3 regions of the Providencia sp. genome follow, and region 1 is predicted to be linked to each of the others. Evidence: predicted binding sites of a transcription regulator. Region 1 holds the regulator's gene; each other region holds the start of a gene.
The links. Region 1 encodes PhoB, which activates phosphate uptake and scavenging genes when phosphate is short. Its sites were predicted from a motif close to CTGTCATAAAACTGNCNNAT; they were not measured.

Region 1 (10,861 bases):
TAAACGAGTTTGTTTTTCTTGCATCCCTTCAATAAATTGGCTGACAGTGAGTCCATTTAATAAGTTTTGGCGTTGATTTTTTTTCTCAATCAGCTCATTACTGCATTGTAATTGCTGTTGTTTTCCATTTTCGAGCTGTTTCAATAATTGCGTTTTTTGTGCTATTTCAGCCGCCAATGTCGCATTACTGACATCTATTTGTTGCGTGAGTTTCTGTGCCGCTATTTTTTGTGATTCGTAGAATTGACTGCGTTGTTCAATGTTGCTGAACCATGCATCAAAATCATTATTTTCGGGCAATATTAACTGAAATTGAGTGAGGGCTGACTGTAATTGCTCTGTTTGTTCATTTTTGCGTTGTTGTAGCTGATTTTGTTCTTTTTGCATCTCATCAAACATCTGAGCGTGATATTTAAGACGTTCTTCGAGTAATGCGAGAGTGGCTTGCTGTTGTTTAACGAGCGCTTGTTGCTCATTTAATTGATTTTTAGCCTGCTGATAATCGCGTTCTAATAGCGTGAAATCCGTAATCACTTTTTGTTGTGTGGATAACTGTGTTTTTAAATCAGCAAGAAGTAAATTAACCGCTTGTTCGGTTTGCGCTAATTCTGTAGTAAGTGCTTGCTCACAGGTACTACGCCATTTTTGATTTAATTCATCAAGCTGTTCGGATAATTGTGTTTTGAGCTGTAAATTTTCACTTTGACGCAACTTTTGATTTTGTAAGTACGATTGTTGCTCTGATAATTTGATCTTATTGCTATCGAGTTGCTCAGTGAGTTGTTTTAAGCGCTGTTGTGTATCTGAGGATTTTATTAATTGATAAGCCTCAACCGCAGGGTGCTCGTGAGAGCCACAAAGTGGACACGGGGAGCCTTCAATGAGTTGCTGGCGCTCTTTTTCTAAGCTAACAATTTTTTGCTCTAATTGCAGTTGTTGTGTGAGATCTTGAATATGGGGCTGTAAATTGCTGATATTAGTTTGTACTGATGCTAATTCTTTTTCAGTTTGAGCAATTGATTCAATTAATAAAATCTGCTGTGTTGCTTGCTTTTGTGATTGAACTTGTTGAGCGAGACACTGTGATAATATAAAGGGTAATAATTGCGCATGTTGTAGCTTGGTTTGTAGTTGTACAATAGTGTGATTTACTTCATTAATATTCTGTTTTTCTTGGCAGTTTTTATAGTTATTTTCTAATTGATTAAACGCGTCAGTTTCTTTGTCTAAAGCCGTTTGCGTTTGCGTCAACTGAGCGGATTGCGTTTGTTTTTCTGCCTGTAATACTTGTAGTTCTTGTGAAATTTTGTGCTGCTTTTGGGTTAGTATCGAGAGCTGTTCAGTAAGTTCATTGAGGTAACGTGCTTGTTGCTTCCAACTGCCTAGTTGCCCGCTAATTTCTGCATCTTTTTGTTTTTCTTTTAGAAAAACATTTAGTTGTTTCAGTTGGTTATTTGCGTGTTGTAACTTCACCTCGGCTTCATTGATAGACTGTTGTTTTTGGTCATATTCAGACTGAAATTGGGTTACAAGCTTAGAAAGTTCACTGAGTTGTTGGTTAAGATGCGTTATTTGGTTATCCAACGGGCGAACTTCGTTATCAATTAATTTATTCTGCTGCTGCATATACGCCAAAAATTGCGTATTTTCATTATTAGCTTGATCTTGTTTTGCTTTCAGTGGTGCAAGTTGTTTCTGCATTTCCTCAAGACTTTGTTGAAGATATTGTTGCTTTTCATTGTGTTCAGCTAACGACTGTTGTTGGCGCTGAACATCTTGCCATAAAGGACGCAAAGCCTCTGCGGGAGCGCTGTCTGCTAATTTTTGTAGACTGGGTTTTGCAGCCTGAAAATCCTGTTCTGACTTGTCTAGCTCTGCTTGTAATTGTTGTAAGCGTAGAGTCAGTTGGTGCTGTTGTTGCCACCAATTTATGGCTTGTTGATGACGATTTTTTTTATGATTAACTTGAGCTTCTTGTTGTGCGAGTACTGTTTGTTGTTCTAATCGTTGTTGGTGCTCAGATTCAGTCAGCAAATTAATGCTTTGTGCTCTCGCCTTCAATAAGTCTAATTCGGTTTTGACCTGTTTGTGTTGGTTATAAATATAAATTGAGATTTGGCTATAGATTTCAGTCCCTGTTATCTCTTCTAAAAGGTCAGCGCGTTCTTTTTCTGTTGCGTTTAAAAAGGCGGCAAAATCCCCTTGGGAAAGTAGAATCGATTTAGTGAAACGACCAAAGTCGAGTCCCGTAATTTGAGTGATCCGCTCTCTAATTTCAGTGACTTTAACCGCAAGTATTTGCCCATCAGCTACCGTCGCTAGCTCGGCTTTAGGCTGTTGAAGGTTTCCTTCAGATTTACCGCCTGCACGACGTTGGCTCCAAAATGCGCGGTAAGCAACACCTTTTACTTCGAATTCAACTTCCGCTAAACATTCGCCCGTATGGCGCGTCATGAGCTCATTTTGGCTAGCAGATAGAGAGCCTAAACGAGGTGTTTGATGGTAAAGCGCGAGACAAATCGCATCCAGTAAGGTGGTTTTACCTGCACCGGTCGCACCAGTTATCGCAAACAATCCTTGGCTAGCAAAAGGTTCTTGCGTGAAATCAATTTTCCATTCGCCTTTTAGTGAATTAATATTTTTTAAGCGAAGACTCAGGATTTTCATGCTTGACCCTCTTGTTCTGAACGTAGTGCGTCATAGGATTGTTTGAACAGTTGTCGCAAGCGTTGTTCTTGTTCGGCATCGTCAAGTGATTCTTCTGCAAGACGGCGTAAAAAGACCTCTTCAGCAGTTAATTCATTGAGTGTTTCATTGGCTAATACACTTTGCTGTCCTTGCTTTTGTTTACGTGCTCGGCGCAGTAATACGACCTCAACTGGTAAGGTTTGGGTTAAGGCTTCTATACGTTGTTGGATATCTGAAAGATAGTCTTGTGACGCGACTTCGATATCTAACCATACCGGTTTATCACCTTGATAGTCTTGCCAAACTTCCAGTTGTTGCTGGATTTCTTTTAGAGACCCTTTGACACTTTGTAGTGGCTGCGAAATTGGAATTGGTAATTGAGTGATATCAGTAAGCGTGCTGCCATTAAACTCAACCAGACAGACACTTTTTTGTTGTTGTGCTTCATCAAAACTTAATGGAATTGGTGAACCGCAATAACGAATATGTTGTTGGCCACCAATGACTTGGGGTCGATGAATATGCCCTAGGGCAATGTAATCTGCGGGTGGAAATGCGCCAGAAGGAAACGCGTCAAGTGTGCCAATATAAATGTCGCGGACTGAATCTGTCAGCGCTGCGCCGACAACGGTGAGATGCCCTGTCGCGATAATCGGGATATCAAGGCCTAGTGTTTCTCGTTGTGCGACGGCAAGTTGGTAGCTGGCTTGGTAATAGTCATGAATTGCCGTTTGCAGTGATAATTGTTTTTCTTCACTACTTTGTCCCGCAATACTTATCTGAATGTCTCGAGGGCGCAGGAATGGGATGGCGCAGACGAGGCCGCTAGGCAATCCTTGGTTATCCATTAAAGTAATAATATTAGGTTCAGCGCCAGAGGTTATTACGCTGGTATTGAGGTAAGCCAGCAAAGAGCTGGATTCATTGAGAACGGAAACGGAATCGTGGTTTCCACTTAAAATAACCAACTGGCATCCAGTTTTTTGTAAATCGACGATAAATTTATTATAGAGTTCTCGTGCATAGCTCGGCGGTGAGCCAGTATCAAAAATATCCCCTGCGACAATCACTGCGCTAACCTGATGGAGCGTAACTTGTTCAATAAGCCAATTTAAAAAACATTGATGTTCAGCGGCACGACTTTTAGTGAAAAAATATTGGCCAAGGTGCCAGTCAGAAGTGTGGATCATGCGCATGAGCTATCATTCCTTGTGATTGTGCCATTTTATTAGTGAAGAGGACTCGATATTCTGTCGGTCAGTATACCTTATCGCGGTAATACGATGGAGTGTTATGCAATGGAAAATGATGCTGTGATGTGAATAAAGCCGTTAAAATTGTTATTACAGTAAGATAATTATTAGTCTGCAAATGGATGATAATTATATTGCGCTATGTGATTAATGTTTCACTTAGATGATCTTTTCCTGTAATTATTAGGTGGAATGTCAGTCATCACCGATAATAGTCATAATTCTGTCATAAAAGTGACGCATAATGCGTTCACATTAAAAATATCTTCTTATTTACAGGAACAATCATGGCAAGACGCATTCTAGTTGTTGAAGATGAGACGCCCATCCGTGAAATGGTTTGTTTTGTATTGGAACAGAATGGTTTTCAGCCGATTGAAGCTGATGATTATGACTCTGCAATTGCGCAGCTTGTTGACCCGTTACCTGATTTAGTTTTACTCGATTGGATGATCCCAGGTGGCTCTGGCATTCAGGTTATTAAACATATGAAGCGTGATAGCGCAACTCGCGATGTCCCTGTCATGATGTTGACTGCCAGAGGTGAGGAAGAGGATCGCGTGAAAGGTTTAGAAGTGGGCGCGGATGATTTTTTAATCAAACCCTTTTCGCCAAAAGAATTGATTGCTCGCGTAAAAGCGATTTTACGCCGAATTTCGCCAATGGCGACAGAAGATATTATTGAAATGAATGGCTTGATGCTTGACCCAACCTCTCATCGTGTTACTTGTCGTGAAATTCCTATCGATATGGGACCAACCGAATATAAATTATTACATTTTTTTATGACTCATCCGGAGCGTGTTTATAGCCGTGAACAGCTATTAAATAATGTTTGGGGAGCCAATGTTTATGTTGAAGATAGAACCGTAGATGTTCATATTCGTCGTTTAAGAAAAGCACTGGAAACAGAAGGGCATGATAAAATGGTACAAACAGTACGTGGTACTGGATACCGTTTCTCTGTTCGTTACTGAGAATTCATTAGGGAGAGACCCAAGTGCTTGAACGTTTATCCATAAAACAGCTAATTTGGGGGCTGTTTTTATTTATTTTACCCGCACTCATATTATCAGTATTTATAGGCCATCTAGCATGGCTTTTAGTCATTTCTTTGCTAGCTGCATTATTTTGGCACGGGTATAACCTGCTAAAATTATCCTATTGGTTATGGTTAGATAAAAGCATGCTTCCACCCGCAGGTAAAGGGGGTTGGGAGCCAATATTTTATGGCATTTATCAAATGCAGCAACGTAACCGTAAACGTCGTCGTGAGCTAGGGCAGCTAATTAAGCGTTTTCGCAGCGGGGCTGAATCATTACCCGATGCGGTAGTGATGATGACAACGGAAGGTAATATTTTTTGGTGTAATCGCCATGCGCAGCATTTATTAGGTTTTCGTTGGCCTGAAGATAATGGGCAGCATATTTTTAATCTGTTGCGTTATCCTGATTTTAGCCGCTATTTTACGGTTAAGAGTTATGATCAAGCGCTGACAATTGAGCTTAACAGTGGTGAAATTGTCGAGTTTCGTATTTTGCCTTACACTGAGGGGCAGCTTTTAATGGTTGCCCGGGATGTGACGGAAAAACGACGATTAGAAAAGGCTCGTAGAGACTTTTTTGCTAACGTGAGTCATGAATTACGTACACCATTAACGGTCATTCAAGGGTATCTTGAAGTGATGGATGATCAAGAAGGGACCTCTGCGGTTAACAAAAAAGCCTTGAATGTGATGCAAGAGCAAGCTTATCGAATGGATAATCTGATCAAGCAGTTATTGCAGTTATCACGAATTGAAATCGCCCCTCATATTAATCTGGACGAACAAGTTAATATTCCCGTTATTCTTAAGATGATTGAACAAGAAGCGCTGAGTCTGAGTCACGGCCAGCACCAATTTGAGTTTAATGTTGATGAAAAATTACGCGTAAATGGCAATGAAGAGCAACTACGTAGTGCCGTTGCTAACCTTGTGTACAATGCCATTAACCACACACCTGAGGGAACTAAAATACGGGTTGATTGGCAGAAAACCAGTCATGGTGCTCGTTTTAGTGTCAGTGATAATGGCCCTGGTATCCCTACGGAGCATATATCGCGTTTGACGGAGCGTTTTTATCGAGTGGATAAAGCGCGTTCGCGCCAAGGTGGTGGTGGAACGGGGCTTGGATTAGCTATTGTGAAACATGCAGTTCAGCACCATAGCAGTCAACTCGTAATTACTAGTCAATTAGGTAAAGGTAGTGAATTTTCTTTTACACTCCCTCCTGTTTTAATTGTGTCTGATAAAAAAAGCTAAAACAGGGAAAATAATCACCTTATTAATATTAATCATAGGGTTAGTAAGGTGAATTTATCTGTGATATTTATTAAATTCGCAATTTATTTAATAATCGCGACATATTCTCCCTAAAACTATTTATATTTTTTTATCTTATCCTACCTTTTAATAAAAACGATGAGTGATAAAATGATTAAGTGATGATTTTTTAAACAAATCATATAACGGATATTCTAATTTTACTGACAGTAATCACTAGTTCTGAAAATTAGTTTGGTTGTTTATTCTTGTTTTGGGGTTTGCTATTGCCTTTTTGCCCTATAAAAGTTTTACTTGTCGTCAGTTATTGGCGGTTTTTTCTGTTTTTTAACGTTTCATTTCAAATGATTTAATAAATCATATATTTTATATTGTTAATGATATGTTTTATCAGAATTCTATCTCGTCATATAAATTTCAAAGGGTTGCTAGTTAAATACCCATATCTTTTTATTTTCGTTACTTAAAATTAACATAATATGGCTCATCGTTTATCATCAAGAGATATTATCGCGTTAGGTTTTATGACCTTTGCGTTATTTGTTGGAGCAGGAAATATCATTTTCCCTCCTATGGTTGGTTTGCAAGCAGGTGAACAAGTTTGGACGGCTGCACTTGGCTTTCTGGTTACTGGTGTCGGTCTTCCCGTTTTAACCATTATCGCACTGGCAAAAGTGGGTGGTGGTATTGAAGCGTTAAGTACTCCAGTAGGTAAAAAAGCCGGATTATTACTCGCTGTTGTCGCATACTTATCCGTCGGTCCATTATTCGCAACACCAAGAACCGCCACCGTATCGTATAAAGTCGGTATCGCCCCATTGTTTGGTGGTGAATCTGATATGTTATTATTGATTTACAGCGTGGTTTATTTTGTCTTAGTGATTGGTATTTCACTTTACCCAGGCAAATTACTCGATAGCGTCGGTCATATACTTGCACCCGTTAAAATGCTCGCACTTGCGCTTCTAGGTGTTGCTGCGGTGTTATGGCCTGCCGGTTCTCCTATCCCGTCTACTATCGAATATCGCGATATGGCATTTTCAAATGGCTTTATTAATGGCTATCTCACCATGGATACACTTGGGGCGATGGTATTTGGTATTGTGATTGTGAATGCAGCACGTTCAAGAGGTATTGATAATTCGTCATTGTTAACCCGTTACACTATGTGGGCTGGGTTAATAGCGGGGGTTCTGCTCACACTGGTTTATCTTTCACTTTTCAAACTCGGTGAAAACAGTGGTTCTTTGATTCCGAATCCGGCGGATGGCGCAGATATTTTGCATACTTATGTGCAATATACCTTTGGCGATTACGGTAGTTTCTTCCTTGCGGTATTGATTTTCGTTGCTTGTATGGTGACCGCAGTTGGGCTAACTTGTGCATGTGCCGAATTCTTCAGTCGCTATGTGCCGATTTCTTATCGTAGCTTAGTGTTGATATTGGGCCTCTTCTCGATGGTTGTTTCTAACCTAGGCCTGAGCAAATTAATTGCATTCTCATTACCTGTGTTGGTATCGATTTATCCACCTTGTATTGTGCTTATATTAATGAGTTTTACGCTGAGATGGTGGCGAAATCCAACGGTCGTGATTGCACCAACGATGCTGACAAGCTTTGTAGTGGGATTAATTGGCGCAGTGAAAGCCTCGGATAACCTGAAAACGTATATCCCAGAATGGATGACGTCGATTCCATTGTATAAGCAAGACCTTATGTGGTTATTACCATCTTTAGTGGTATTGGTTGTTGCAGTGCTTTGCGATAGATTTATTTCACCTTCAGTTGTGCATAAACAAGCTTAATTAATTGTGCTTGTATTGTGATAAAACCCACTAATCAGTGGGTTTTATCATTTATAGTCTCAGTTAATTAATGCATTAATTAACACCTACTGCGCTACCTGCTGGTCGACGGACATCATTAGAGCCGTAGATAAAGCCCTCTCGTACTTTTCCTGAAACCGCTGAGTCGTTACCTGATGATTTGGTACTAACACCCGCGCCTTCAGGTATCCCAACCATAATCAGTTCGGCTGCACCCCAAGGTGTTTGTTCAACCATCTTGTATCCCATTTTATCTAGTAACACTAAGCTATCTTTAGATAAGCCTCTTTGCTCATAGTAAACTTCATCTGGTAGCCATTGATGGTGAATTCTGGGCGCATTGACCGCTTCTTGTGGTGGCATTCCGTGATCAATAATATTCAATGCGGTTTGCAAGGTAATTGAAATAATTCTTGAACCACCCGGGGAGCCGAGCACTAAGAAAACTTTACCATCTTTCGTCACGATTGTTGGGCTCATGGAAGATAGTGGGCGCTTACCGGGGGCGATAGAATTTCGTTCCCCTTGTACCAAGCCATAAAGATTTTTTTCACCTACTTTAGTGGTGAAGTCATCCATTTCATCATTTAAGAAAAAGCCTGTTCCGGGTGGAATAACCACAGAACCAAAACGCCCATTAATCGTATAAGTGGTGGAAACGGCATTACCTTTGTCATCAACGACAGAATAATGGGTAGTTTCTGGTTTTTCATGTGGACCGATACCCGGTTGTACCTGTGTGGATGCAGTGGCTTGATTCGGTTTGATCTCTTTGCGTAACTCTTCTGCATAAGCTTTGCTGAGCAGTTTATCTGTTGGGTTATTGACGAATTCAGGGTCACCTAAGAAGGTATTGCGATCCATATAGGTATGGCGCATTGCTTCAGTGAGTGTATGAACGTAATCAGCTGAATTGAACCCCATTTCTTTTAAGTCATAGCCTTCTAAAATATTGAGAGTTTGGCAGATAGTGACTCCACCAGAACTCGGTGGTGGTGCAGAGATAAATTTGTAGCCGCGATAGGTACAGCTAATTGGTGTAGTATCACTGATGGTGTAGTTTGCAAAATCTTTAGCGGTGAGAATTCCACCATTTTTCTTGGCGGCTTCTTCAACAATTTTTGGAATATCACCTTCATAGAAGGCTGAAGGGCCATTTTTAGCAATTTTTTCAAGAGTATTAGCTAAATCTGTTTGTACGAGTTTGTCACCGGGTTGGTAAGTGCTTCCATCTGGTTTTAAGAATATGCGGGCCACTTCGGGGTCCTGTTTGAATCGTTCTGTCGTGGTGTCTAAAACATCGGTATCCGCTCGAGTTAACGTGAAGCCGTCTCTGGCAAGTTTAATCGCAGGTTCCATGACTTGCTGGCGGTTCATCGTGCCATATTTTTCTAATGCATAATCTAAGCCTTTGACTGTACCGGGAACCCCGGAAGCTAGGTAGCCGTACAGGCTCGCATCTTTGATTAATTTTCCATCTTTATCTAAATACATATCTGCGTTAGAGGCGGCAGGGGCAGTCTCTCTGAAGTTGATAAATAGGTCTTTACCATCGGCAAGGTGAATTGTCATGAAACCACCCCCACCAATATTGCCACAGCAGGGATTTACAACTGCTTGAGCATAGCCTACCGCGACAGCGGCATCGATGGCATTACCACCAGACTTTAAAATGTCAGCGCCAATTTGAGAGGCTAAATGTTGGGATGAAACAACCATACCTTTTTGTGCTTCAACTGCGGGCTCTGAAGCCGCATACAGTTGTGTTGAGACAAGCAAAGAAAGTACAGATAAAGAGCGAAGTAGCACAGAGGGTGCCGATGATTTTTTTATCATTAGTATCTCCGGATAGCAGTGGATGTGATATCTATTTGCGTTGATTGTTATTTAAATAAAAATAATTTGTTAATTATTTGTGTCTATAATTTATAGCACGAAATGGTGGGAAGGGTTGAACATTTGAGTTAAGAAATATTAACTAGTGGGAGATACTTGAAATAATTGTTACAAAAAAGGGTTATTAAGTTGCATATGGAGAGGTTTTTTTTAAAAAAAAGCGGATTTAGACCTTTGATCTAAATCCGCTTTTAAAAGACTGAATCAGTTTTAATTACAGAGCAGTAGCATTCTTAGTCAGGTAGTCTGCAACGCCTTTAGGAGATGCATTCATACCTTCTTTGCCTTTTTCCCACTGAGCTGGACAAACTTCACCGTGCTCTTCGTGGAATTGCAGTGCATCAACCATACGTAACATTTCATCAATATTACGGCCTAATGGCAGGTCGTTAACGACTTGGTGACGGACAACGCCTTCTTTATCAATTAAGAAAGAACCACGCAGTGCAACACCTTCTGGGTGCTCGATACCGTAAGCTTTGATGATTTCGCGTTTGATATCAGCAACCATCGGATATTTAACTTCACCGATACCGCCTTTATCTACAGGCGTTTTACGCCATGCATCATGAACAAACGCAGAGTCAAAAGAAACACCAATGATTTCTACGCCGCGTTTTTGGAATTCTTCAAAACGGTGATCAAATGCGATCAACTCTGATGGACAAACAAAAGTGAAGTCCATTGGCCAGAAGAAAATGACAGCAGGCTTGCCATCGATATGTTTTTTCAGATTGAAATTTTCATTAATTTCGCCGTTACCAAGAACAGCTGCTGCAGTAAAGTCGGGGGCTTGACGTGTAACCAGAACCATAATTTACTCCTATGAGTGTGAATTAAAGGTTTTTATAGATTATAAGATGATAAGGAATTAT
Region 2 (10,861 bases), 110 kb from region 1:
AATAAATTTTTGAGATGCAATATTTAAAAGCTTATCCATCACGATGTTCACTTGTTTGCAGTACTTGTGACTCAATAGAATCTATAGCTTCTCTGGCTAATGCAGGTACTAAATCATCTTGTTCTGGGATATCATCTAGTGGCTCATAAGAAATATTTTTTTCAATGAACCGACTGAAACGATTATTAGTAGAATCATGTTTATCAAAACTTGCACCAAGAGCAGCAATAAAGTAACGCCCACAGCGCCTTCCTGTATGATAATCCTGATTCAAAGAGCCAATTCGACTCCCCAATGCACTACTTTTAAGCGGCGTTGGTGGATAAATTTCAAATATCTGAACATCGTTTGGTGGATTTTCAATAAATTCTTGCGTTTTACGGTAACTTTTCAGATGAACTTTTAGCATTGCCGCCATACGTTGCAAGTTGCTGTTATCGCCTTCTAGCCAACGAGTCATTCTTTTTACCCATTCTGGCGTAAAATACATTTGGGAAGGAACCGTCCTAACAACAACAATCGTATCTGCACCGCGACGATAAGCTTCCTCTACTGGGATAGCCGCGCTAATTCCGCCGTCATGATATAACGTGCCGGCAAGCTCGACACCATCGCGGTAAAAACCGGGAATAGCACTTGATGCTCGAATAATATCAAGCCATGAATCAGCGTCTGGTTGTAAAAATTCAGCTGAAAAATCATCGCTCCGGCTAGTCCCCATATAGAACTCACGCCCTGATTTTATCTTTTCAAGTCCAATATCCATCTGCAAAGGGAACTCTTTGGCAATGGTATCAAGTAACCAATCAAGGTCGATAAGATGTCCACCACGAATAAATCTCAGTGGATTAAAAAATAGAGGGTTCGTTGTATAACGGGTGATCACACGACGCGCATACCCAGCTTGCCCGCATATATAAGCAGAAAGATTTTGTGCTCCCGCAGAAGTGCCAATCATCAAATCAAAAGGATTAAAGCCTGCGATAAGAAACTCGTCCAGTACACCAGCGGTAAAAATACCACGCTGCCCACCACCTTCACAGATAAGCGCAGTTTTCCCTGAATTGATTTCATCAAAAAACGCCAGAGGCTCAATTGTGCCCAGTGTAACTGATACGTGCTTTCCCATAAATACCCTTTGGCAATACGCTACATTGCATTTGTATTAAAAATACAATGCGAAACTTTCTATGATTTATTCAATAAAATGATTCAAATGAAAGTGATGACTTATATCGTAACTTACACAAAAATGAGCTTTCAATGAAAGCCCATTTTAACTAAATTGAACAATAAGTATGCAGCATTTTGAGGCATTATCACATTCTAAAGGTAATTAATTAGCAACAACTAAACCATTTTGAACAGATTTGACGCCTTTGATTGTCGATACAGCCTGAACAATTTTATTGATTTGGTCATCTGATTTAACAAAACCTGACAGATACACAACCTTATCAATCGTTTTAACAGAGACACTGTTGCTTGGTATACCGCTTGTGGATAATAGTTTACTTTTCACATTAGCGGTAATAGCAGAGTCATCCATATATTGGTCGGTGTTTTTAGCCCCAGTTGAAATAGCCTCACCCGTATCTTTGCCCGCCATATCAACCGTTTTAGCGGCGCTATCCCATGTTTCGGATGCTTGCTTTTTCAAGGCGCTATCTGACGATGAGCTACAAGCAAACAATGCCCAGCTCAACCCAATTACCCCAAGTGAGCGTAATAGCGTTGTCTTTTTCATAGGTACCTTCCTTTCTCTGTTATTAATTAGCCAATAATATAGCCTAAGTAAAAAAACGCGAAAAATAAAGTTAAATAACATAAAGACAGAATATTCTTGATAAATTTAAAGCTTAAATAGGAAGAAGTTCTTTTTTAGATGATTGATATAAGGAGAGATCACTATTAGATCCCCACTATCAATGAATTGTTTGATAGTGGGTCACTCGAAAATGCATTATTGAAATGTATGATACCGCGAATAATTAGTGTTCACGAGTCTTGCGGAATTTAACTTCGGGATAACGTTCGCTCGTCAAATTAAGATTAACCATCGTTGGTGCAATATACGATAGATTATCGCCGCCATCTAAGGCTAAATTCAGCTCATTTTTACGCTTAAATTCTTCAAATTTCTTCACGTCATCACATTCAACCCAACGCGCAGTTGAAACGTTAACGGTTTCATAAATGGCTTCGACGTTGTATTCACTTTTCAGTCGAGATACAACAACATCAAACTGAAGCACACCTACGGCACCAACAATCAAATCATTATTGGTCAATGGACGGAAGACCTGAACAGCACCTTCTTCAGATAGTTGGACCAAACCTTTAAGTAATTGTTTTTGTTTCAGCGGATCGCGTAGACGAATACGGCGGAACAATTCAGGGGCAAAGTTAGGAATACCAGTAAATTTCAAATCTTCACCTTGTGTGAAGGTATCACCAATTTGAATAGTTCCGTGATTATGCAGACCAATAATATCCCCTGCATAGGCATGTTCTACTTGAGAACGGTCACCAGCCATAAAGGTCAACGCATCGGAAATAACCACATCTTTCTTGATGCGAACTTGGCGTAATTTCATGCCTTTTTCATAGGTGCCAGAAACGATGCGCATAAACGCAACACGGTCACGGTGTTTCGGATCCATATTGGCCTGAATTTTGAATACAAACCCGGTGAATTTTTCTTCTGTTGCTTTCACTTCACGCACATCAGTTTGACGAGGTTGCGGTGAAGGAGCCCACTTAACCAGGCCATCAAGCATATGATCAACACCAAAGTTACCGAGTGCAGTCCCGAAGAAAACAGGAGTTAATTCCCCTTCCAAGAAAGCGTCGTGATCGTATTCATGAGAAGCGCCTTGAACTAATTCAAGTTCATCACGCAGCTGTTTAGCCAGATCATCACCCACGGCAACATCAAGATCGGGATTATTTAGCCCTTTGATAATACGAACTTCTTGAATCGTATGACCCTGTCCAGTTTGATATAAAATGGTTTCATCACGTAATAAATGATAAACCCCTTTAAATAATTTACCGCAGCCAATAGGCCAAGTAATGGGGCAACACGCAATTTTTAGCTCGTTTTCAACTTCATCGAGCAATTCCATTGGATCACGAATATCACGGTCGAGCTTATTCATGAAAGTTAAAATTGGTGTATCACGTAAGCGAGTGACTTCCATCAACTTACGCGTCCTATCTTCAACCCCTTTACCCGAGTCAATCACCATTAAACAGCAGTCAACCGCCGTTAATGTACGATAAGTATCTTCAGAGAAGTCTTCGTGACCTGGGGTATCGAGAAGATTAACCAGACAATCATGATATGGAAATTGCATTACAGATGTGGTGATTGAAATACCACGTTGCTTTTCCATTTCCATCCAGTCAGATTTTGCATGCTGATTAGAACCACGCCCTTTTACTGTCCCCGCACGTTGAATTGCGTTTCCAAACAATAGCACCTTTTCAGTGATAGTTGTTTTACCCGCATCGGGGTGAGATATAATAGCAAACGTCCTACGCGTGCTCACTTCATGTAGAAAATTCTGATCTGTCATTTAACCGTCTTTTCATCTGTATACAGATTTGTACATGCATTAGGCGAGGCAAAACTTGGCTCTTAGCTTAGCAAATCCGTCTTGTTAATCGTAATTGGCGGATATTTTCGCAGATCTTGGGGTTATAAACAATCAAAGCATCTAGATACTGTAAAAAAACAATATCTAGATTCAGCGTAACTTGATTCTAATTTTTAATTCGCGATCAAAAAAATCAAGCCAATATCAACTGAGCAATTTCTTCACCCAGAGCCTGAGTACTTGCATTTCCGCCCATATCACGAGTTAAATTACGGCGTTCTTTAATGGCAGTTTCAACCGCAGCCATAATAGTGTCATGCACTTGTGGACAGCCCAAATGCTGCATCATCATGGCTGCGGCCCAAATTGTACCGATTGGATTAGCAATGTTTTGACCTGCGATATCTGGCGCTGAGCCGTGAACGGGTTCAAACATCGATGGAAATTGCTTTTCAGGGTTAATATTAGCAGAAGGTGCAATAGCAATAGTGCCAGTACAAGCAGGTCCTAAATCAGACAAAATATCACCAAATAAATTAGACCCAACAATTACATCATAATACTCAGGCATTCTGACTAGATTTGCAGCGAAAATATCAATATGGAATTGATCAACTTTCACATCACTGTATTGTTTCGCCATCTCGGCCACTCGGCTGTCCCAATATGGCATTGAGTGGAACAAACCATTCGATTTTGTCGCCGAACTTACATGTTTTTTGTCACGAGAACGCGCTAACTCAAAGGCATATTTTAAAATGCGGTCTGTGCCTTTACGGGTAAAAATACTTTGCTGACAAACCATTTCATCTTCAGTACCTTCATATTGAATACCTCCAATCGCTGAATATTCCCCTTCCACATTTTCGCGCACGACATAAAAATCAATATCACCCGGTTTTTTATCAGCTAAAGGTGATTTTATTCCTTCAAATAAACGCACAGGACGCAAGTTAACGTATTGGTTGAAGGCACGACGAATCGGCAGTAACAAACCCCATAAAGAAATATGATCAGGCACACCAGGAAATCCGACAGCGCCAAGGAAAATAGCATCAAATTTTTTCAATTGTTCTAAGCCATCTTCAGGCATCATGCGTCCTGTACGGTGGTAAGTTTCACATGACCAATCAAAATGCGTAAATTTAAGTTTTATATTATGTTTACGCGCTGCGGCCTCTAAAACTCTTAACCCTTCAGGAATAACTTCAGTACCAATTCCATCGCCAGGAATCACGGCTATATTGAACGATGACATAGTGAAAACCTCGGATAAATGAATATATTTAGCTACATTCAGACCAGCTTATCCGCGTTTTACCTAATTGGCATCAAATCTCTGACGTTTATGCTGTTTATTTTAGAAGTATTAGAAACAGCGCTAATTTACGCAGTTTTTATTGAAAATAATCTCTAGATACATTGACATCATGTAAATTTGAATGAGTTATTAAATAGCATTTTTGAAATAAATACATATTAAATACAAAGATAAATCAATAAGTAATAAAAACCACGACACTGCATCGTTCACAGTTCACCATGGTTTCATGTTTAAAAAAAGGAATTAATCAATAGCGAATATTTAAACTATTTATCTGTAAATTCGTTGTCTTTAAATAAGTTATCCTCAAACAAGGTCAATGCTAAAACTAACGCATCTTCACGGCCTTTTTTCGCAGGATAATAGTCTTTACGCACAGTAGCTTGATGAAAACCAAGTTTATCATACAGATGCAAAGCAGAGGCATTAGACTCTCTGACTTCTAACCATAGCGTAAGAATACCCTTTGCAATTAGGTCGCTAATGAGCTTCTCAAGTAACAAACGACCATAACCCTTGCCTTGATAATCGGGATGAATAGCAATATTAAATAGTGTTGCCTCATCTAGAACATATTGAGTTATCGCATAACCAACAATTTGATTATTAATAGAAATTTTAAGATTATGATACTTTTCCCCTTGATTCCCATAAAAAACACGCTCAGTCCAGGGGAAATCATGGCTTAGTTTCTCAATTAAGAAGGCTGTCGCAAGATCAGATTGTTTTAGTGTTGAAATTTTCATCATTTTGATAAATTTGCTTCCATAGTGCCTGTTTAGCGTCACGACTTACCATCAACTCAGACAAAACAGGTGAAATAAACGTGATTTTTGAACCTTCAGGCTTAGCTTCACTACCGAGTGTCCAACAAGGAATTGTTATTGGTGTTGGAATTAAGTTTAGCTGCTCTGAATTAATACAAACCACATCTGCCGAAGAGACATTCATTGTCAAAAAAATATCTTTTAGCAAACGGCTATTTAAATCAAGGTTCTCATCAGTAATAATAATAAGCTTAGTCGATTCTGGTATCCTTACACCACGTTCACCGCGAAGCACAGTCGGATTTCTCACCACCCATTGAGTGATCCCCATTTGCTCTAAAAGCTTGTCGCGTCGTGTCATTTTTCTTCCAGTCGCTATTTATTAACAACCACATCTTATCAAAGGGGATTAATAGCGCCAACAGAGCAATGCTATTTCTCTATTTTCTGGTAAGGTAGCGTGAATTATTTATCATTTTAGGAGATTGACAGAATATGTCATTACTGACACCTGCCAGCGAAGTTTTACAACGCCATCTCGAACATTTTACCGATCGTCATGTCATTTTGGCTGGTGACATTCAGGATGAATTTGCCGCTATTCTTGAAGCCGCAAGTGTACGTGTTCTCACTAACCAGTACCATCGCTGGAAAAATTTACAGCCGTTAATCGGTGATAATGCACTTTTTTCTGCAACAACTCCCGCAGAATTTATCCAGCCTTGTGATACCTTAATCTATTACTGGCCAAAAAATAAGCAAGAAGCATGTTTTCAATTAGATGACCTTTGTACGCATCTTGCTGCTGGTAGCCAAATTTTTGTCGTCGGTGAAAACCGGAGTGGTGTTAAAAGTGCTGAATCCATCATGGAAGGCATCTCAACACTGCAAAAAATTGACTCTGCTCGGCGCTGTGGTCTATATCATGGAGAATTAGAACAGCCGACTACTTTTGATATTAAGCGCTGGTGGCGCGGTTATCAAATTGATAACGTCAAAATTCATGCTCTTCCAGGTGTATTTAGTCATGAAGAACTCGATATTGGTAGTGATTTACTGCTCTCGACTCTGACTAACCCAATGAGCGGTAATATACTCGATATTGCCTGTGGTAATGGCGTATTAGCCGCCGTAATTGGGACACAAAATCCAGATGTTACACTAACCTTAAGTGATGTGAGTGCATCCGCTATCGCCTCTTCAATTGCAACTCTTGAAGCAAATAAACTCACCGGTAAAGTGCTCGCCAGTGATGTGTATTCTGATATCGATGATAAATTTGATTGGATATTGTCAAACCCACCTTTCCATGATGGTTTGAATACCAGTTATAGCGCGGTAGAAGCGATGATCTTACAAGCACCTAAATATCTCAAAAAAGGTGGTCGTTTCCGTATTGTGGCCAATGCTTTCTTACCCTACCCTGAACTATTAGATAAAGCCTTTGGCGGTCATGAACTACTAGCTAAAACAGGTAAATTCAAGGTTTACCAATCAACCAAGCGCTAATCAATACACATTTTTAATTATCATTACATACTTAAGTGGTCAGCTTTATACGCTGGCCATTATTTTTACTATGAATACATCGAGATAAGTAAACAGCAATACTTATATACCATTTTATTTGTTTATAAATAAGTTGTAGACATTTGATTACTAATAAACAGTATGTTTTTAACTACATATCATTGAAGGGTTATAAAACAACGGATTCAATAAGCTACAAACTCTAGTGAGCAAGAACCCTATAATTCAAGTTTCTATTTTGCACCAATATATTCTTACCGATATACAGCTCTTAACATTAAAATTGGATAATTCATTCTTGATTTCTAATATTCTTTCTAATATCTAATTCTCTTTGTTTATGTACTAGGGTGCTGAGCTCTGTAAGACAAAAGCAATTAAAAAGCACAGTAATGAAATAACAGCAGGAATAATCAGTAATCGTCGAGAACCACGATTAAATAGCATTCCCGCGGTTGCAACCATCATCACTATCATTACAATTTTTAGGTTTTCTAACCCGATGCTGCTGAGCAAATATGCAATGCTCAACAATATTACGGCGAAAACACCCCATATACCTGCGCCTATACGCCTTAAACCAGTTGCTTTTGAGAGAGTAGTTGGCATAGCGATTCAACCTATTAAATGATAATGATTATCAATCATATCTCGTTTTTAGCAAAATTCAATCTTAATTTTTTGAAATAATTTCACTCAATTTGCAGCTAAAATGTCCAATAAAAAAACACCAACAACTAGAAGGAAGAAGTACTGGTGACTTATATAAATTATAAATAAATATAAACCATAAATAAAAAATTCTCCGTAACATCCTGTCACGGAGAATTTGTACTATATGTACTACAGGGTTGGTATTACTGTTTCAATCCCATCGCATCGCGCATGGTAAAGAATAAATCTGTTTGGTCAGTTAGACCCATCACGTTAGCAGCATGTGGACCATATGCAGCAACTCGCAATTGAGCACCAGTGTGTTCCTGTGAATCATCTTCTTCAGAGTTACCGTAGTTCACCACCATCACCGAACCATCTTTAGTGATTAGCGCTTGAGTCAAACCTGTTGATTTCGTTCCTTCAGGAATAATTTGGCTTGAATGTGAATGGTCAGCTGTAACGATAACCAATGTATCACCGTGTTTCTTAGCGAAATCTAAGCCTACTTGTACAGCTTGATCAAGGGCAACCGTTTCACCGATTTGACCGCATGGATTCGCTTTATGATCTTGCTTATCGATAGAAGCACTTTCTACTTGTAAGAAGAAACCATTTGGATTGACTTCTAACAAATTGATCGCTTTTTCAGTCATTTGTGCCAATGTAGGTGCATCAGGGTTTAATTTTGGATTTGGTTTACATTCCAACGGTTCATTTTTCAAGTTGCCTTGATAAATCGCCTTTGGACCTTCCCAAGCTACAGTCATATTGCCGTCATGAAATAAACCTAAAACAGGTTTGTTTTGGTTAGCTTCTTTGATAGCGTCCAACGATTTCGCATCACGAACAATGTTATATCCACGCTCGACAGCTTGCTGTTCTAGCGTTTTACCTTTGTAATCACCAGCTTTAGCTTGCTGTGTAAAACTTTTAGCACCGCCGCCTAAAGTTACATCAGCACGTGTCACTAATAACTGTTCAGAGATAGAACCACGACCACCATTTTCTAACGCATTCGTGGCGCATTTCTCAGTTGTTTCTTCTGGTCCATAACATTTGCGGCCTGACACATGAGAAAACTGCGCTGCTGGTGTAGCATCTTGAATTTCAGATGTTGTCACGTTACCTGTTGCTTTACCGTGACGCTTAGCAATCTCAATTAAGGTTTCGTGATCTTTACCAAAAACATCAATGCCTAATGCACCGTTATAGGTTTTAACACCAGAAGACCATGATGTAGCAGAGGCAGCAGAATCGGTAACATAATCAGGTTTTTGCGTTTTTTTATCTAACGCATAATGTGTATATTGGCCCGTAATAGGTAACGCATCGATTCCTTTAAAGAAACCACTCGCGCCCTCTGCATAATTACGTGCGACAGTAATTTCTGAGTCGCCCATTCCATCACCAATAAACAAAATAACATTTTTTGCTTGTCCGTTATGAAGTGCCGCTTTCATGATGTCAGTTTGTTCTGTTGCAAGGCGTCGAGCGCCACCAAACTTTGTAATATCACCTTGTGCTGCGCGGTTTTCAGAAACTGCATCATTTTTTTCGGCAGCAACCGCAGGAATAACACTACCTAAAATCAATGCACTTACAGTGACGGCCAAAATAGATTTCATAAAATTACCTGTCATAACTGTTTCCTTGCCAATAAAAGAAGATAAAGAAGTAACTGCTTCGAATAATGACAAGCATCCTAAAGGAACCAAATGACAGTTGGATGACGCTTTTATGTCGATAAAAATATAATTATTATAAAAATGATAATCATGAAGGTGATTGTCATAAAAGTGAAAATTCAGCTTCACGATATTATTTGACATTAAATTCAATATGTTGGGAATCTTTTTCTCATCAATTGACTAACAAGCTGCAATGCACTGAGTAAGCGATGACGTTGCTGTTGAGTTAATCGTAAATACCGACGCGTTGCCGGTATTCGACTCACCATTTCAGAGGCGGTGAAAGGCTCTATCACACAACGCCAAAAACCATCTTTAAGTTCAATATGACAATAATTAAAATCCAATTCTTCAAGCGTCTGTTGAATAATGGGATATTCATTTAGTAAATCAATAATCGCTAATCCATCAACCTGTTTGGAAGCATAGCGTATCGATTTCTTACGCATACTTCCTGTCGTCTTAACATTAATACGCGCTTCAATCGTATTATCACAAGCCCCAGAGACCGTAAAATGACTATAAACAATAAAAGCCATAAATAATGTTTTGACACGCTCAGTCACTTCGATAATCAGTTCGTCTTGTGGTTTAATGAGAAGCACCGCTAGCGCTCCCCCTCCCAATGCAAATTCACATTGGTAAGATGAAACATCTCGTTCTACCTTATTTAAGGTTAAACCTGCTTGATAACCTATTGGTAGACGTTTCTTACCCAATAAACCTATTTTTTGCCAAAATGAATATTTAGGCGAGATTGCGTAATGGTTCAAGTTGTACCCCCTCTAATTCTTCATCAGAAAACGAATTTGAAAGCACTAATTCAACATCAACGGGTTTAAATGGATTCACTTTTTGTACAAAAACCGTCCAAATCAATGCATAACTCGCTGTCAGCCCTAACATAATCGCAAAAGGCACATAAACATCTGACTTATTCATACCCGGTGGCGTGATATAAATAATGGCAATGATAATCCCTACACTGGAAATAATTTGTGGTAATGGAAAGAAGGGTGAACGGTATGCACGGTGTAAGTCAGGGCGTCGAATACGTAATAGCACAACAGAGATCGTTACCAATAAGTAGGCCGTTCCCCAAGAACAAACCGCCGCTAAAACAAGAGGAATGATACGATCCAAATCCCCTTGAATTGCAAATGCATGTAAACAAGGAATCAGCACTGCCACTAAAATACCAAATACAGGTGTTTTAAAACGTGGATGCAGATAAGCAAAAATACGCGGCAATGCCCCATCAAGTGCCATACCATATAAAATACGAGGCACAGC
Region 3 (10,861 bases), on a different contig from region 1:
TGGCCGTTTTTTTAGAAGAAACCCAAGAAGCACATACGCGAACTCTGAGTTATAACTTACCTGTATATAATGCTTATGGCTTTGTTGAAAGTGAAATACCTAAAACTCTGAATGTGAAAATTCCGGCAGGTGTTGTAGAAGGGCAACGAATTCGTTTAAAAGGGCAAGGAACGGCAGGGGAGAATGGTGGCGAAAATGGCGACTTATGGCTAACAATTCGTATTGCACCGCATCCGCTATTTGATGTTAAAGATCATGATATTGAAATTGTTGTCCCACTCGCTCCATGGGAGGCGGCTTTAGGCGCTAAAGTTACCATACCGACCTTGAAAGAAAAAATTGCCTTGACGATACCAGCTAATAGCCAAGCGGGACAAAGGTTGCGCGTAAGAGGCAAAGGGTTGGCGAGTAAAGAAAAAACCGGCGATCTGTACGCCATCATTAAGATAGTCATGCCAACCAATACAAATGCTGAAGCGACTGTACTTTGGGAGAAACTCGCAGCCTCCCAACAAGGTTTTGACCCACGCAAAGATTGGGGGAAAAAATAATGGGACAAATTACTACACTCACAACCGTTGAATTTTGCGTTCATACGGGTATCCGTGAAGATGAATTGAATGAAATTGTCGGTTTAGGGATAGTTCAACCCATTATCAGCCATACAGAATGGTTATTTGATGATAGTGCGGTTGTTATCGTTCAACGCGCAGTGCGCCTTTATCATGAACTGGAAATTGATTGGCCGGGTATTGCAATTACCATCAATTTACTTGAAGAGAATGAACTGCTTAAGCAAGAAAACAATAAATTACATCAACAATTAAAACGGTTTATTAATAGTTGATTTGAGTTAATTTCCTCGATGCAAACAGCAAGCCTCGTACCATTTTTGATTTTGGTAACGAGGTTTGCTTATCTAACTAAAAATTAAATACTAGCGGCTTCAGCCACTAACTTGCCAAGTTCTTGCCAATTTTCGCTATCAATCAGCGAATTAGGTACCATCCACGAGCCACCACAAACGAGAACAGACGGTAGTGCGGTATATTGAGCAATATTGTTCAAACCAATACCGCCAGTTGGCATAAATTTGACTGGGTAAACGGCACCTAAGGCTTTTAACATCGCAACACCACCAGAAGCTTCTGCTGGGAAGAACTTCAATGTGGTCAAATTAAATTCAAGCGCCTGTTCAACCAAACTTGGGCTATTCACACCAGGAATGATAATCACATTTTTTTGTTGGCAATAAGCGACGATTTTTGGATTAAAACCCGGGCTAACAATAAAATCAACACCGGCTTCAATGGCTTGATCCACTTGAGCTGTAGTTAATACGGTACCAGCGGCAATGAGCAAATCAGGATAAGCCGCTCGCATGTTTTTAATTGCTTGTACTGCCGCAGGGGTGCGAAAAGTCACTTCAGCGCAAGGTAGGCCATTTTCCATCAATACTTTTGCGAGTGGTGCGCCATGTTCAGCGTTATTAATTGTAATAACAGGGACAACTTTGAGACTTTTTATTTTTTCAAGTAGCTGATTCATTATTTAACCTTTTCAATTAATTAATAGCCGGCATTGCTTCAGATGGAATTATCGCTCCCCGGTGTTGGATGACGGTTCCAGCTAATAAATGGCCTGTTTTTGCCGCTTCGATAGGTGTACCACCTAATATACGACATGCAAGATAACCTGCACTGAAAGAATCCCCTGCGGCGGTAGTATCCACCACATGGTCGACTTTATTGGCAGGTACTTCGATTTTTTGATGATCAATAATAATAAAACAGGCTTCTGCACCACGTTTAATGACGATCTCTTTTACACCACATTGCTGAGCGCGGGTGATGGATTCAGCTTCTTGGATATCACCATAGAGTAGTTGTTCGTCATCAAAGGTTAAAAATGCAATATCAGTTAGGTTTAGAATTTGTTGATATGCTTGTTTTGTAACATCTTTTGAAGGCCAAAGTGTAGGGCGGTAATTATTATCGAATATTATTTTAGCGCCATGCTGCTTAGCTTGTTGAAGAATTTCAAACAGTAATTGGCGTGCGGCGTCGGGTAAAATGGCTAAACTGATGCCACTAAGGTAAATAAATTGTTGTTCATTAAGAAGTTGCTGTGTGTGTGCTTTGCTGTCTTCATTTAACCAAAATTTAGCGGCTGCATTATCACGCCAATAAAAAAAACGGCGCTCGCCATCGGGTGAAGTTTCAATAAGGTACATGCCGGGAAGAAGTTTGTCTGAAATTGCGACATTTTCAGTGTTGATACCTTCTTGCTGCCAGCTTGAAAGCATTTGCTGGCTGAATGGATCTTGTCCTAATCCAGTAAGGTAACGGGTTGTGACACCTTGTGATTGCGTTAAGCGTGACAAATATAACGCAGTGTTTAGCGTGTCGCCACCGAAGGTTTGCTTATAAAGCTCCCCTGATTTTTGCAACTCAACCATACATTCACCAATAACGGCAACTTGTAGACCTGTACCCATATTTACCACCTACTCTATGACGATAACTTTGCGTGTTGCTTACTATTAAAACGCATTTTCAAAATAAGTTCAACAAAATGAAACGCTGTTTTAAAAATATCAAATCACTGTTCTTGTTTTTTAGTTAATGGGCAATTATGCTACTGGCTCTGTCGTGAAGTTTGACTGAATAGGTATAATGTAAATAATTAGATGCGATTTCTTATCAATAGTGGATGAATAATAGATATGGATAAAACAATTCAAACGGATGCGGTGTCTGCGGTCGTTAAGGTATTTAGTATTCTCAGTGCGCTAGGCGAACAAAAAGAAATCGGCGTGTCTGAATTATCGCAACGTTTGCTAATGTCTAAAGCGACAACTTTTCGTTTTTTACAAACAATGAAACAGCTCGGTTATGTGACGCAAGAAGGGGAAGCTGATAAATATTCGTTAACGTTAAAATTATTCGAACTTGGTGCTAAGTCTCTCGAATATGTTGATTTAATTGAAATCGCAGACAAAGAAATGCGTGCGATAAGCTTAGAAACCCATGAGGCGGTACATCTCGGCGCATTAGATGAAAATGCAATTATTTATATTCATAAAATAGACTCAAACTATAATTTACGTATGTATTCACGGGTTGGTAGGCGTAACCCTTTGTATTGCACTGCAATTGGTAAAATACTGTTAGCGTGGAAAAGTGAAGATGCTATTCGTCATGCATTAAAAGATGAGTCATTTGTTAAAAAAACACAGACGACGCTGCTGAGTATTGACCAATTGCTGGCGGAGTTGGCATCGGTACGTGAATTGCATTATGCACAAGATAGAGAAGAGCAAGAATTAGGTTTGCGCTGTATTGCAGTGCCAGTATATGACCGTTTAGGTCACGTGATTGCAGGGTTATCGATATCATTTCCAACGATCCGTTTTGATGAATTGCAAATTGACCATTATGTGACGTTATTAAAAACCGCTGGTCGAAACGTGTCTGAGAAAATGGGTTTTCATCATTATCCGTCATAGGTAGAGCGGCCTATAATAGATGAGCACAAAACTATTTTTGTACTCATTGGTGTATTAATAATTAATTGAGTGCCTGTGTAAAACACGCAGAATACTCGAAATCTTCTGTTTGCTCTGGATTACCTGAGCTTGTTGCTTCAGGATAGGGACTAGCACCCGGCATGTCTCGGGTAAGACTCCACATTGAGAGTAAATTGACGCCAGTGGTTTTAGCAAAATCACTCAGAATATTGACATCATCAAAAGTAAACATCGTTAGATCATCATTCAAGCCAATCATTGGCGTAATTTGGACCAAATTAAATAGCTCACTGTCTGATAGTGTCGGGTAAAAGGTCTCTAATTGATTTTTGATACTGATTGCCGCTTGAATGGCCGCTTTACCTAAATCTGGGTAATTAGGGTTATAATAATCCATTGCCATTCCATTGATTTTCATGACTAAACCTGCATCAATCGATTTTTTAACTAGTGCAAGTCCGGTACTTGTTAGGCCTGTCGGCATAGTGGGTAAAGTGAGGCTTAGCGTTATTTCGGGATTTCTTTCTATGATAACCGCTAATGCATTGAACGCTTTATCTTCATCATAAAGTCCATTTTCAAAGTCATAATCTAAATGAGACGCTTGTAATATATCGATTGCTTGTTGATATGTTGCGATTAATTGCTCAGGTGTTTGTACTAGTGAAACATCTTTATTTGCTGCGCCACCAAAAGAGACCGCTACTTTAACCTTACCTGCAACTAATTCATCACTCATCGGTGTCGCCCATGAAATTGGCATGCTCGGTTGAGCTGACCAAGCAGCATTGTTGTTAGGATCTGCGGTTAAAAAACCAAGATACAGAATATCCATTCCATACTTTATTGCTGCTTGGCTGTACTCGGGGTTAGGTCTTCCATTTGGATAATTTTGCCAGTCATCCCAAATTGCATTTACGCTGACATCAATATAGGGGCCAAATTGTGTTTTGTGCATTAGGTATTCCTTCGCTGTGGTGATCAATTAAAATAAATAATGTCGTAAAGGCATATTTAGCGTGATCATTTTGAAGGAAAAAAGACAGAGGGTACAAGGTTAAAAAATAGCAGTGTGCAATTTTTAAGTTTACACTTTTTGCTTATGGAAAAAGAATAATCTCATCAATCAATTGATTGTATAGTTATTTATTAATAACAAGTTGAATGATAAGCTTTTTATATATTTATTTTTAATTTTTAATAGCATTGAATTATCAGATGCCTATAATGCCAACTTATATCCAAAGTTTGGAGGTATCTATATGTTTAGAAAGATTATTTTTCTTATCTTTTTTGGTTTTTCTTTTTGCGGTTTTGCCGCCGATTATTCATACCATGAAAAGCCACCCGTTGACCGTCAGTATGCAGAAATCGGTCAAAATCGTGAAGAAGTACAGGCAAAAAAACAATTTGTTTTTGATCCAAACAAGAAAATCGCGCAAGAGGATAGAAGCTATCAGGATTTATTGGCACAAAGAGATTCAGATGAAAAATCGATATTGAATAAGTTTACGTTGTGCGATATTAATCCCAAGAGTGCCGGCTGCCCTAATTCACCAGCGTGGATAGATGAGCCACAACAACTGAAACATATGATGGAACAAGCGAAAATACCGCACTGATCTGATATTGCGCAGGATGCGTAGGTAAAAAGAAACTAAGCGGATATAAACAAGAGAAGTATTAGCTTCTCTTGTTTGTGACCGTTGAGTTATTTTGTTAAAAATTCTTTATATGCGCTGATTGTTTCTGCGGCGTACATAACAGAAGGACCACCGCCCATAAAGATAGCGACACCAAGAGCTTCAGATAATTCTTGCTCTGTCACGCCTAAATCAACTAATGTTTTCGTGTGAAAACCAATACAGCCATCGCAGCGGTTTGCAACAGCGATACCAATGGCAATCAATTCTTTGGTTTTTTTATCCAAGGCGCCATCTTGAGTGCCCGCAGTAACAAGGCCAGAAAATTGCTTCATGACATCTGGAATATGCTTGCCCAATTCATTTAAATTACCGGAAATATTGCTGGTTATATCTTTAAATTTAGTCATTTTTATATCCTATAAGCCGTTTATCAATAAAAAAAAACTTCACTAACAATATGCTTTTTAATATAATGTTTTTATATAATTTATCAAGGTAATATATTAAAAAATTAGATTATAGAGTTAATGGCTTTTTATTTTTATGCTATTGAAATATTCCATTACCTGAAATAAGCGCTTTCGTTAATATCAGAGTTTAGTTCTGAAGGTGTGAAAAATAAGCAAAAAAAACCCTCCAAAATAAGAGGAGGGGAAATAAATAAAAATATAAAGCGAGGCTATCTGTATAACATTAAATTATTATAAACCATAGCCGACCAGTTAGTTTAAATTGTAAACTCATAATAGAGGTAATTTGATTGTCAAAAAATAATATTAAAATCATATGGATATGTCATTTTATGGAGTTTATTAGCCATTGTAAATAATTATCTTCTACTTGGTTTTGGTCTAAGCGGATCAATTCGGGTACTGTATATGGGTGAATTTCTTTAATCATCTCAAATAACTTAATTTGATTAGTTTGCATTGTTTTAATGAGTAATAATATCTCCTTATTTTGAGTGATTTTTTCCTTCCAAAGATATAACGAAATTATCTCCGGTAATAATGATACACATGCTGCAAGGCGGTTGTTTAGCAAAGATTGTGTTATTTTCATCGCGCTCTCATAGCTATTTGTTGTACATAAAATAATACAGGGTTGTTGGTTAGTCATAATATGAGTGTCATTTAGTGTCATTTTTATTTCCTTAATAGAAGTAGTCTTATTTGGAATAAATACACTGTAATGTTAGATTAAATACAACTGGAATGTTTAAATATTAAAAATAGATATCAATATAAAATCTAATTAATATTTAGTGTTGTTATTATATCAATTGAAAATAAAACTCATAGTCGTTGTATTTATTGTGGTGACTATTTTGAATTGGTTGTTATTTGTTCGGTTTGAGCTTGCTATTTGACCTTTTGTATCGGCTTTATTGGATTTAAATATTTACTATGTATATCTAATTTATTGAATCATTTTTATATTTACTTTCATTTACTCGATTCAGCCTACAGATTTAGGGATGTAGATATAATTTAGTTTGTTTTTTTTGTATATTAAGATTGACGCCAACAGAATGATTTATCTTAATTTAAACTCTCAATGACTCTTTTACTCAATTTGCGGGTGAGGAGTTGTTTTAATAACTAAATATATTTGTATTGTGTTTAGTAATAAGTCATGTGTTTGCGTACTAAATAAAAAACATTTACTCAAAGTATGAATTACACTCTGTTACAAAAATAGTTACTTTTTATCCTAAACAAAGTAACTCACTGATAACGATCAAGGTTTATATAGGATGGTTTGTTAACATGGTGATAAAGATAAGAATATATAACTGTTTTTTCTCTGTTACTCCATCTTATAACTTGTATGGATACCCTAATGAATAAATTGACGCCGTTAAAACCTATACCTACCTTAATAGCCTTAGCTATCACTTTAATTATTTGGTTTATTATTCCTGTTCCTGAAGGGGTTAATCCGAATGCTTGGCATTTGTTGGCTTTATTTGTTGGAACTATTGCAGCCATAATTGGGAAAGCATTGCCGATTGGTGGTGTATCAATTGTGGCTATTTCTCTGGTCGCAATTACAGGTGTAACTAATCCTGAATCAACTAAAGGGGCAATAGCTGATGCATTAAGCGGCTTTTCTAATGATTTAATTTGGTTAATTGGTATTTCAATCATGGTTTCGATGAGTTTAAATAAGACTGGATTAGGCGCAAGGATTGGATATTATGTTATTTCATTATTTGGTAAAAAAACCTTAGGAATTGCGTATTCGTTAGCAATTGCAGAAACAATATTGGCTCCAGTTACACCAAGTAATACTGCTCGTGGTGGGGGAATTATTCACCCTATTATGCGCTCGATTTCAGATAGTTTTGGCTCAAAGGCTGATGATGGCACAGCGGGGAAAATAGGGCGTTATCTTTCTTTAGTTAACTATAATATTAATCCTATTACCTCTGCGATGTTTATTACTGCGACTGCGCCAAATCCATTAATAGTCAGTCTGATTATTAGTGAAACAAGTCAGGGGAATGAATTGACTTGGGCTATGTGGGCAATCGCAGCTTTTGTTCCTGCGATTGTGTCATTAATTTTAATGCCTCTTATTATTTATGCAATGTATAAGCCTGAAATTACCTCAACGCCAGACGCACCCGATTTTGCAAAGGAACGTTTACAGCAATTAGGTCCTATCTCCTTACCTGAAATAATTACTTTAGCAGTATTTGGACTATTGCTATTAATGTGGGCAGGGGTACCGGCTATGTTATTTGGCCCAGCGTTCAGTGTTAATGCGACCACTGCTGCATTTGTTGGTTTAAGTATTTTATTGGCAACTGGCGTCATCAATTGGGATGATGTTCTTAAAAATAAAGGTGCTTGGGACACTGTCGTATGGTTTTCCGCATTGGTTATGATGGCGAGTTTCTTAGGTAAATTAGGCTTAATTAAATGGATGTCATTATCGGTTGGTAATTCAATTGATAGTATGGGAATTAGTTGGGTATGGGGCACGCTAATATTGGTGCTTATCTATGTTTATTCTCATTATTTCTTTGCGAGTACCACTGCGCATATTACCGCTATGTTTGCTGCATTTTTTGCGGCTGGTTTAGCGCTTGGCGCACCGCCAATGTTATTAGCTTTAATTTTGGCATTTTCTTCATCTCTTATGATGTCTTTGACCCATTATGGTACAGGCACGGCACCCATTATTTTCGGTTCGGGTTATGCCACTTTAGGCGAATGGTGGAAAGCTGGTTTTGTGATGAGTGTGGTGAACTTAATTATTTGGATTAGTTTAGGAAGTCTTTGGTGGAAATTTCTTGGTTATTGGTAACTGCTTGCAGATAAAAACTGACTAATAACAAGTCAAAACAATAGCTATAAATCGTAAAGAGGATTTTCATTAACATCAGCCGGTTTTTCAACTAGCCGGCTGATTATTGATGTTAGAATCAAAAACTATGGCTTAGTTTTGAACATCTCTACAAAAAACAGCTCTTGCCAAATAGTTTCTGGTTTTTACCTTTTTTGCTTGCTAGTAATAGAGTATTAAAATGATAAATATTTAATGAGTACTATGATGGCGCACACAATACTCGAAATGACCATAATATTACGCCACTCAATTACTTTTTGCGATCTCATTGCATGCCGCCATAATATATTGATTTCATCAACATGAGCATACTTTCGAGTACGGATGGTTGACTTAATTTGTCTGACCAGAGAAATATCAGACTGTGTTTGATTGGTATTGGTCATTATAGCTACCTACCTTTGAAATAACGATTAATTCAAATACTAAGCTTTCTAATTGATAGACTTAGCTGTTATGTCATGATTATCTCAGGATAGAAAAAAAGAAAAATTGACCAGCTTATAAGTGGATATCCTCATTTATCACTTGAAAAAGTATTTCTTAACGAAAAGGAGGGATGAATTCGCTGAATGAAAGTAAAAGTATCGCTGTTAAGAGGAAATTACCTTCATTTAAAGGTCTTATTTATCGAATTTTAGTTATAAATTTTTTTATGTTGTTCATGGGGAATAAAGACCAAAATATGATTGGTTTACCAACGAAAGCCAGTATGATGAAAGCCATTAAGCAGTAAAAATATTTAGAGGAAAAAATGTACTCACAAAGAAAAGCAGAATTATTCTTAGTGCTGACAACTATGATTGCCGCTTGGGGGTGGGTTTTTTCTCGTGAAGCTGTACAAGGAATGCCAATATTTGCTTTTTTAGGAACGCGATTTTTACTTGCTGCAATTATTTTATTACCGTTTTGTCGGGGTAAAGCAAATAAAGTTAGCCGCAAACAACTGCCTAAAATTGTGATGACTGGCGGTTGGATGGCACTAAATCTCGTATTATGGATCCATGCAGTTGCTATTACAGATTCATTAGGGGAAGGGGCTTTTATTATGAGCCTTGCTATGCTTTTTGTTCCTTTAGTGGCTTGGGTTATTCTTAAAAGCAAGCCAAGCCGATATTTTTGGGAAGCTTTACCTGTTGCGATTTTAGGGTTAGCGTGTCTAACTCTTTTTAAGGCTCAATTAGAATTTAAAGCTAGTCAATTATGGTTTCTTGGTGCAGCTATTGTTCAGGCGATTTATTTTTGCTACACCAGTTTATATACTCGCAGTGTCCCTATTCTACCTTTGACTGCTATGCAACTTGCCTGTACTGGAGTTGTTGGTTTAGTGTTATCGGCATTTTTAGAACAATGGCCTACAAATTTAACGACTCCTACAATTATGTGGTTTATTGCTAGTGTCGTTATAGCAACAAGCTTACGTTTTGTTTTGCAACTTATTGGCCAAAAAAATACGACTGCGGCTAATGCCGCAATTATTATGATTTTAGAGCCCGTGATGACTGTATTTGTAGCTGCTATTTGGTATCACGAAAGAATGCCATTTATTCAGATTGTTGGCTGTATTCTTATATTATTGGCACTTTTTTATTATCGCTGGCGTTCTTTTAATTCATCGTCTAAATAAGATGAGTTTGAAAAATAAGTGACAGGTAGCAGATTTTTTATATTAAAGACGCTATTATTAATAACATGGCATTGTGGTAGGGATATTAATCTTAATATGATGTTTTTATTTTAGATATTAAGATTAATGGTATTTCAAACATAATAAATACCCTAAATAATTTGAGTTGTAGTGAGTAAAGCGTGGTTTTTCACTTCACTGCTTAGTGACAACTTGAAGCATAAAGGGAGAATAGGCGTAAAATGAAAAAAATTGCACTAGTATTGGGTATGGCAGGTTTAATGACAGTTTTATCCGCATGTTCAGATGAAAAGTCAGAAATTGCAGAGTATAAAACCAACTTTGTAAACACTTGCGTTGTTGCATCAGGTAACCCACAAGGTGAAACTGCTAACGCTGTGACCGCAATCTGTGGTTGTGCCTATGATAAAACCATTGAAAAATATGGCTTAAAAGAATTTAAACGTATGGATAGTGAGTTGGCTAAATCAGGTACTGCGGTTCCGGAATTTCAACAGTCTATGATTGAATTTGTTCAACAATGTTCACAAAATTCACGTTAATAGAATTAAATATTTGAATATTTAATTCTTAAATTAGTTCAATTTAAACCGCAGCTTGCACTATTGAAAGGCTGCGGTTTTTATTTGCAGTTATTTAAATAAATTTTTAAATTGATGAGGAGCGCTACGTAAATATTGT

Region 2: a site for PhoB is predicted at 9,594-9,613, ahead of phoA (alkaline phosphatase). Genes of this name have one in related genera too.
Region 3: a site for PhoB is predicted at 2,583-2,602, ahead of kdgR (DNA-binding transcriptional regulator KdgR). Genes of this name have one in related genera too.

What each region holds. Positions count from the first base shown of each region.
Region 1 is NZ_JBQDNB010000001.1:272,714-283,574, reverse strand. It holds gene ACTH6U_RS01295 (AAA family ATPase) at 1-2,667, opposite strand, end outside; gene sbcD (exonuclease subunit SbcD) at 2,664-3,884, opposite strand; gene phoB (phosphate regulon transcriptional regulator PhoB) at 4,229-4,918, shown strand; gene phoR (phosphate regulon sensor histidine kinase PhoR) at 4,942-6,243, shown strand; gene brnQ (branched-chain amino acid transport system II carrier protein) at 6,744-8,069, shown strand; gene ggt (gamma-glutamyltransferase) at 8,145-9,926, opposite strand; gene ACTH6U_RS01265 (peroxiredoxin C) at 10,201-10,800, opposite strand.
Region 2 is NZ_JBQDNB010000001.1:385,063-395,923, forward strand. It holds gene ACTH6U_RS01715 (TatD family hydrolase) at 1-39, opposite strand, end outside; gene ACTH6U_RS01720 (patatin-like phospholipase family protein) at 32-1,129, opposite strand; gene ACTH6U_RS01725 (BON domain-containing protein) at 1,337-1,747, opposite strand; gene prfC (peptide chain release factor 3) at 1,992-3,581, opposite strand; gene ACTH6U_RS01735 (tartrate dehydrogenase) at 3,796-4,860, opposite strand; gene rimI (ribosomal protein S18-alanine N-acetyltransferase) at 5,193-5,675, opposite strand; gene ACTH6U_RS01745 (DNA polymerase III subunit psi) at 5,644-6,054, opposite strand; gene rsmC (16S rRNA (guanine(1207)-N(2))-methyltransferase RsmC) at 6,189-7,202, shown strand; gene ACTH6U_RS01755 (DUF1435 family protein) at 7,569-7,832, opposite strand; gene phoA (alkaline phosphatase) at 8,081-9,520, opposite strand; gene ACTH6U_RS01765 (DUF3156 family protein) at 9,715-10,341, opposite strand; gene ACTH6U_RS01770 (APC family permease) at 10,316-10,861, opposite strand, start outside.
Region 3 is NZ_JBQDNB010000030.1:34,160-45,020, forward strand. It holds gene cbpA (curved DNA-binding protein) at 1-551, shown strand, start outside; gene ACTH6U_RS18090 (chaperone modulator CbpM) at 551-847, shown strand; gene ACTH6U_RS18095 (bifunctional 4-hydroxy-2-oxoglutarate aldolase/2-dehydro-3-deoxy-phosphogluconate aldolase) at 931-1,548, opposite strand; gene ACTH6U_RS18100 (sugar kinase) at 1,565-2,497, opposite strand; gene kdgR (DNA-binding transcriptional regulator KdgR) at 2,726-3,508, shown strand; gene ACTH6U_RS18110 (chitinase) at 3,570-4,487, opposite strand; gene ACTH6U_RS18115 (hypothetical protein) at 4,792-5,151, shown strand; gene ACTH6U_RS18120 (carboxymuconolactone decarboxylase family protein) at 5,241-5,582, opposite strand; gene cutA (divalent-cation tolerance protein CutA) at 5,971-6,318, opposite strand; gene ACTH6U_RS18130 (DASS family sodium-coupled anion symporter) at 7,018-8,490, shown strand; gene ACTH6U_RS18135 (hypothetical protein) at 9,092-9,268, shown strand; gene ACTH6U_RS18140 (DMT family transporter) at 9,287-10,159, shown strand; gene ACTH6U_RS18145 (hypothetical protein) at 10,402-10,722, shown strand; gene ACTH6U_RS18150 (NADH:flavin oxidoreductase/NADH oxidase) at 10,813-10,861, opposite strand, start outside.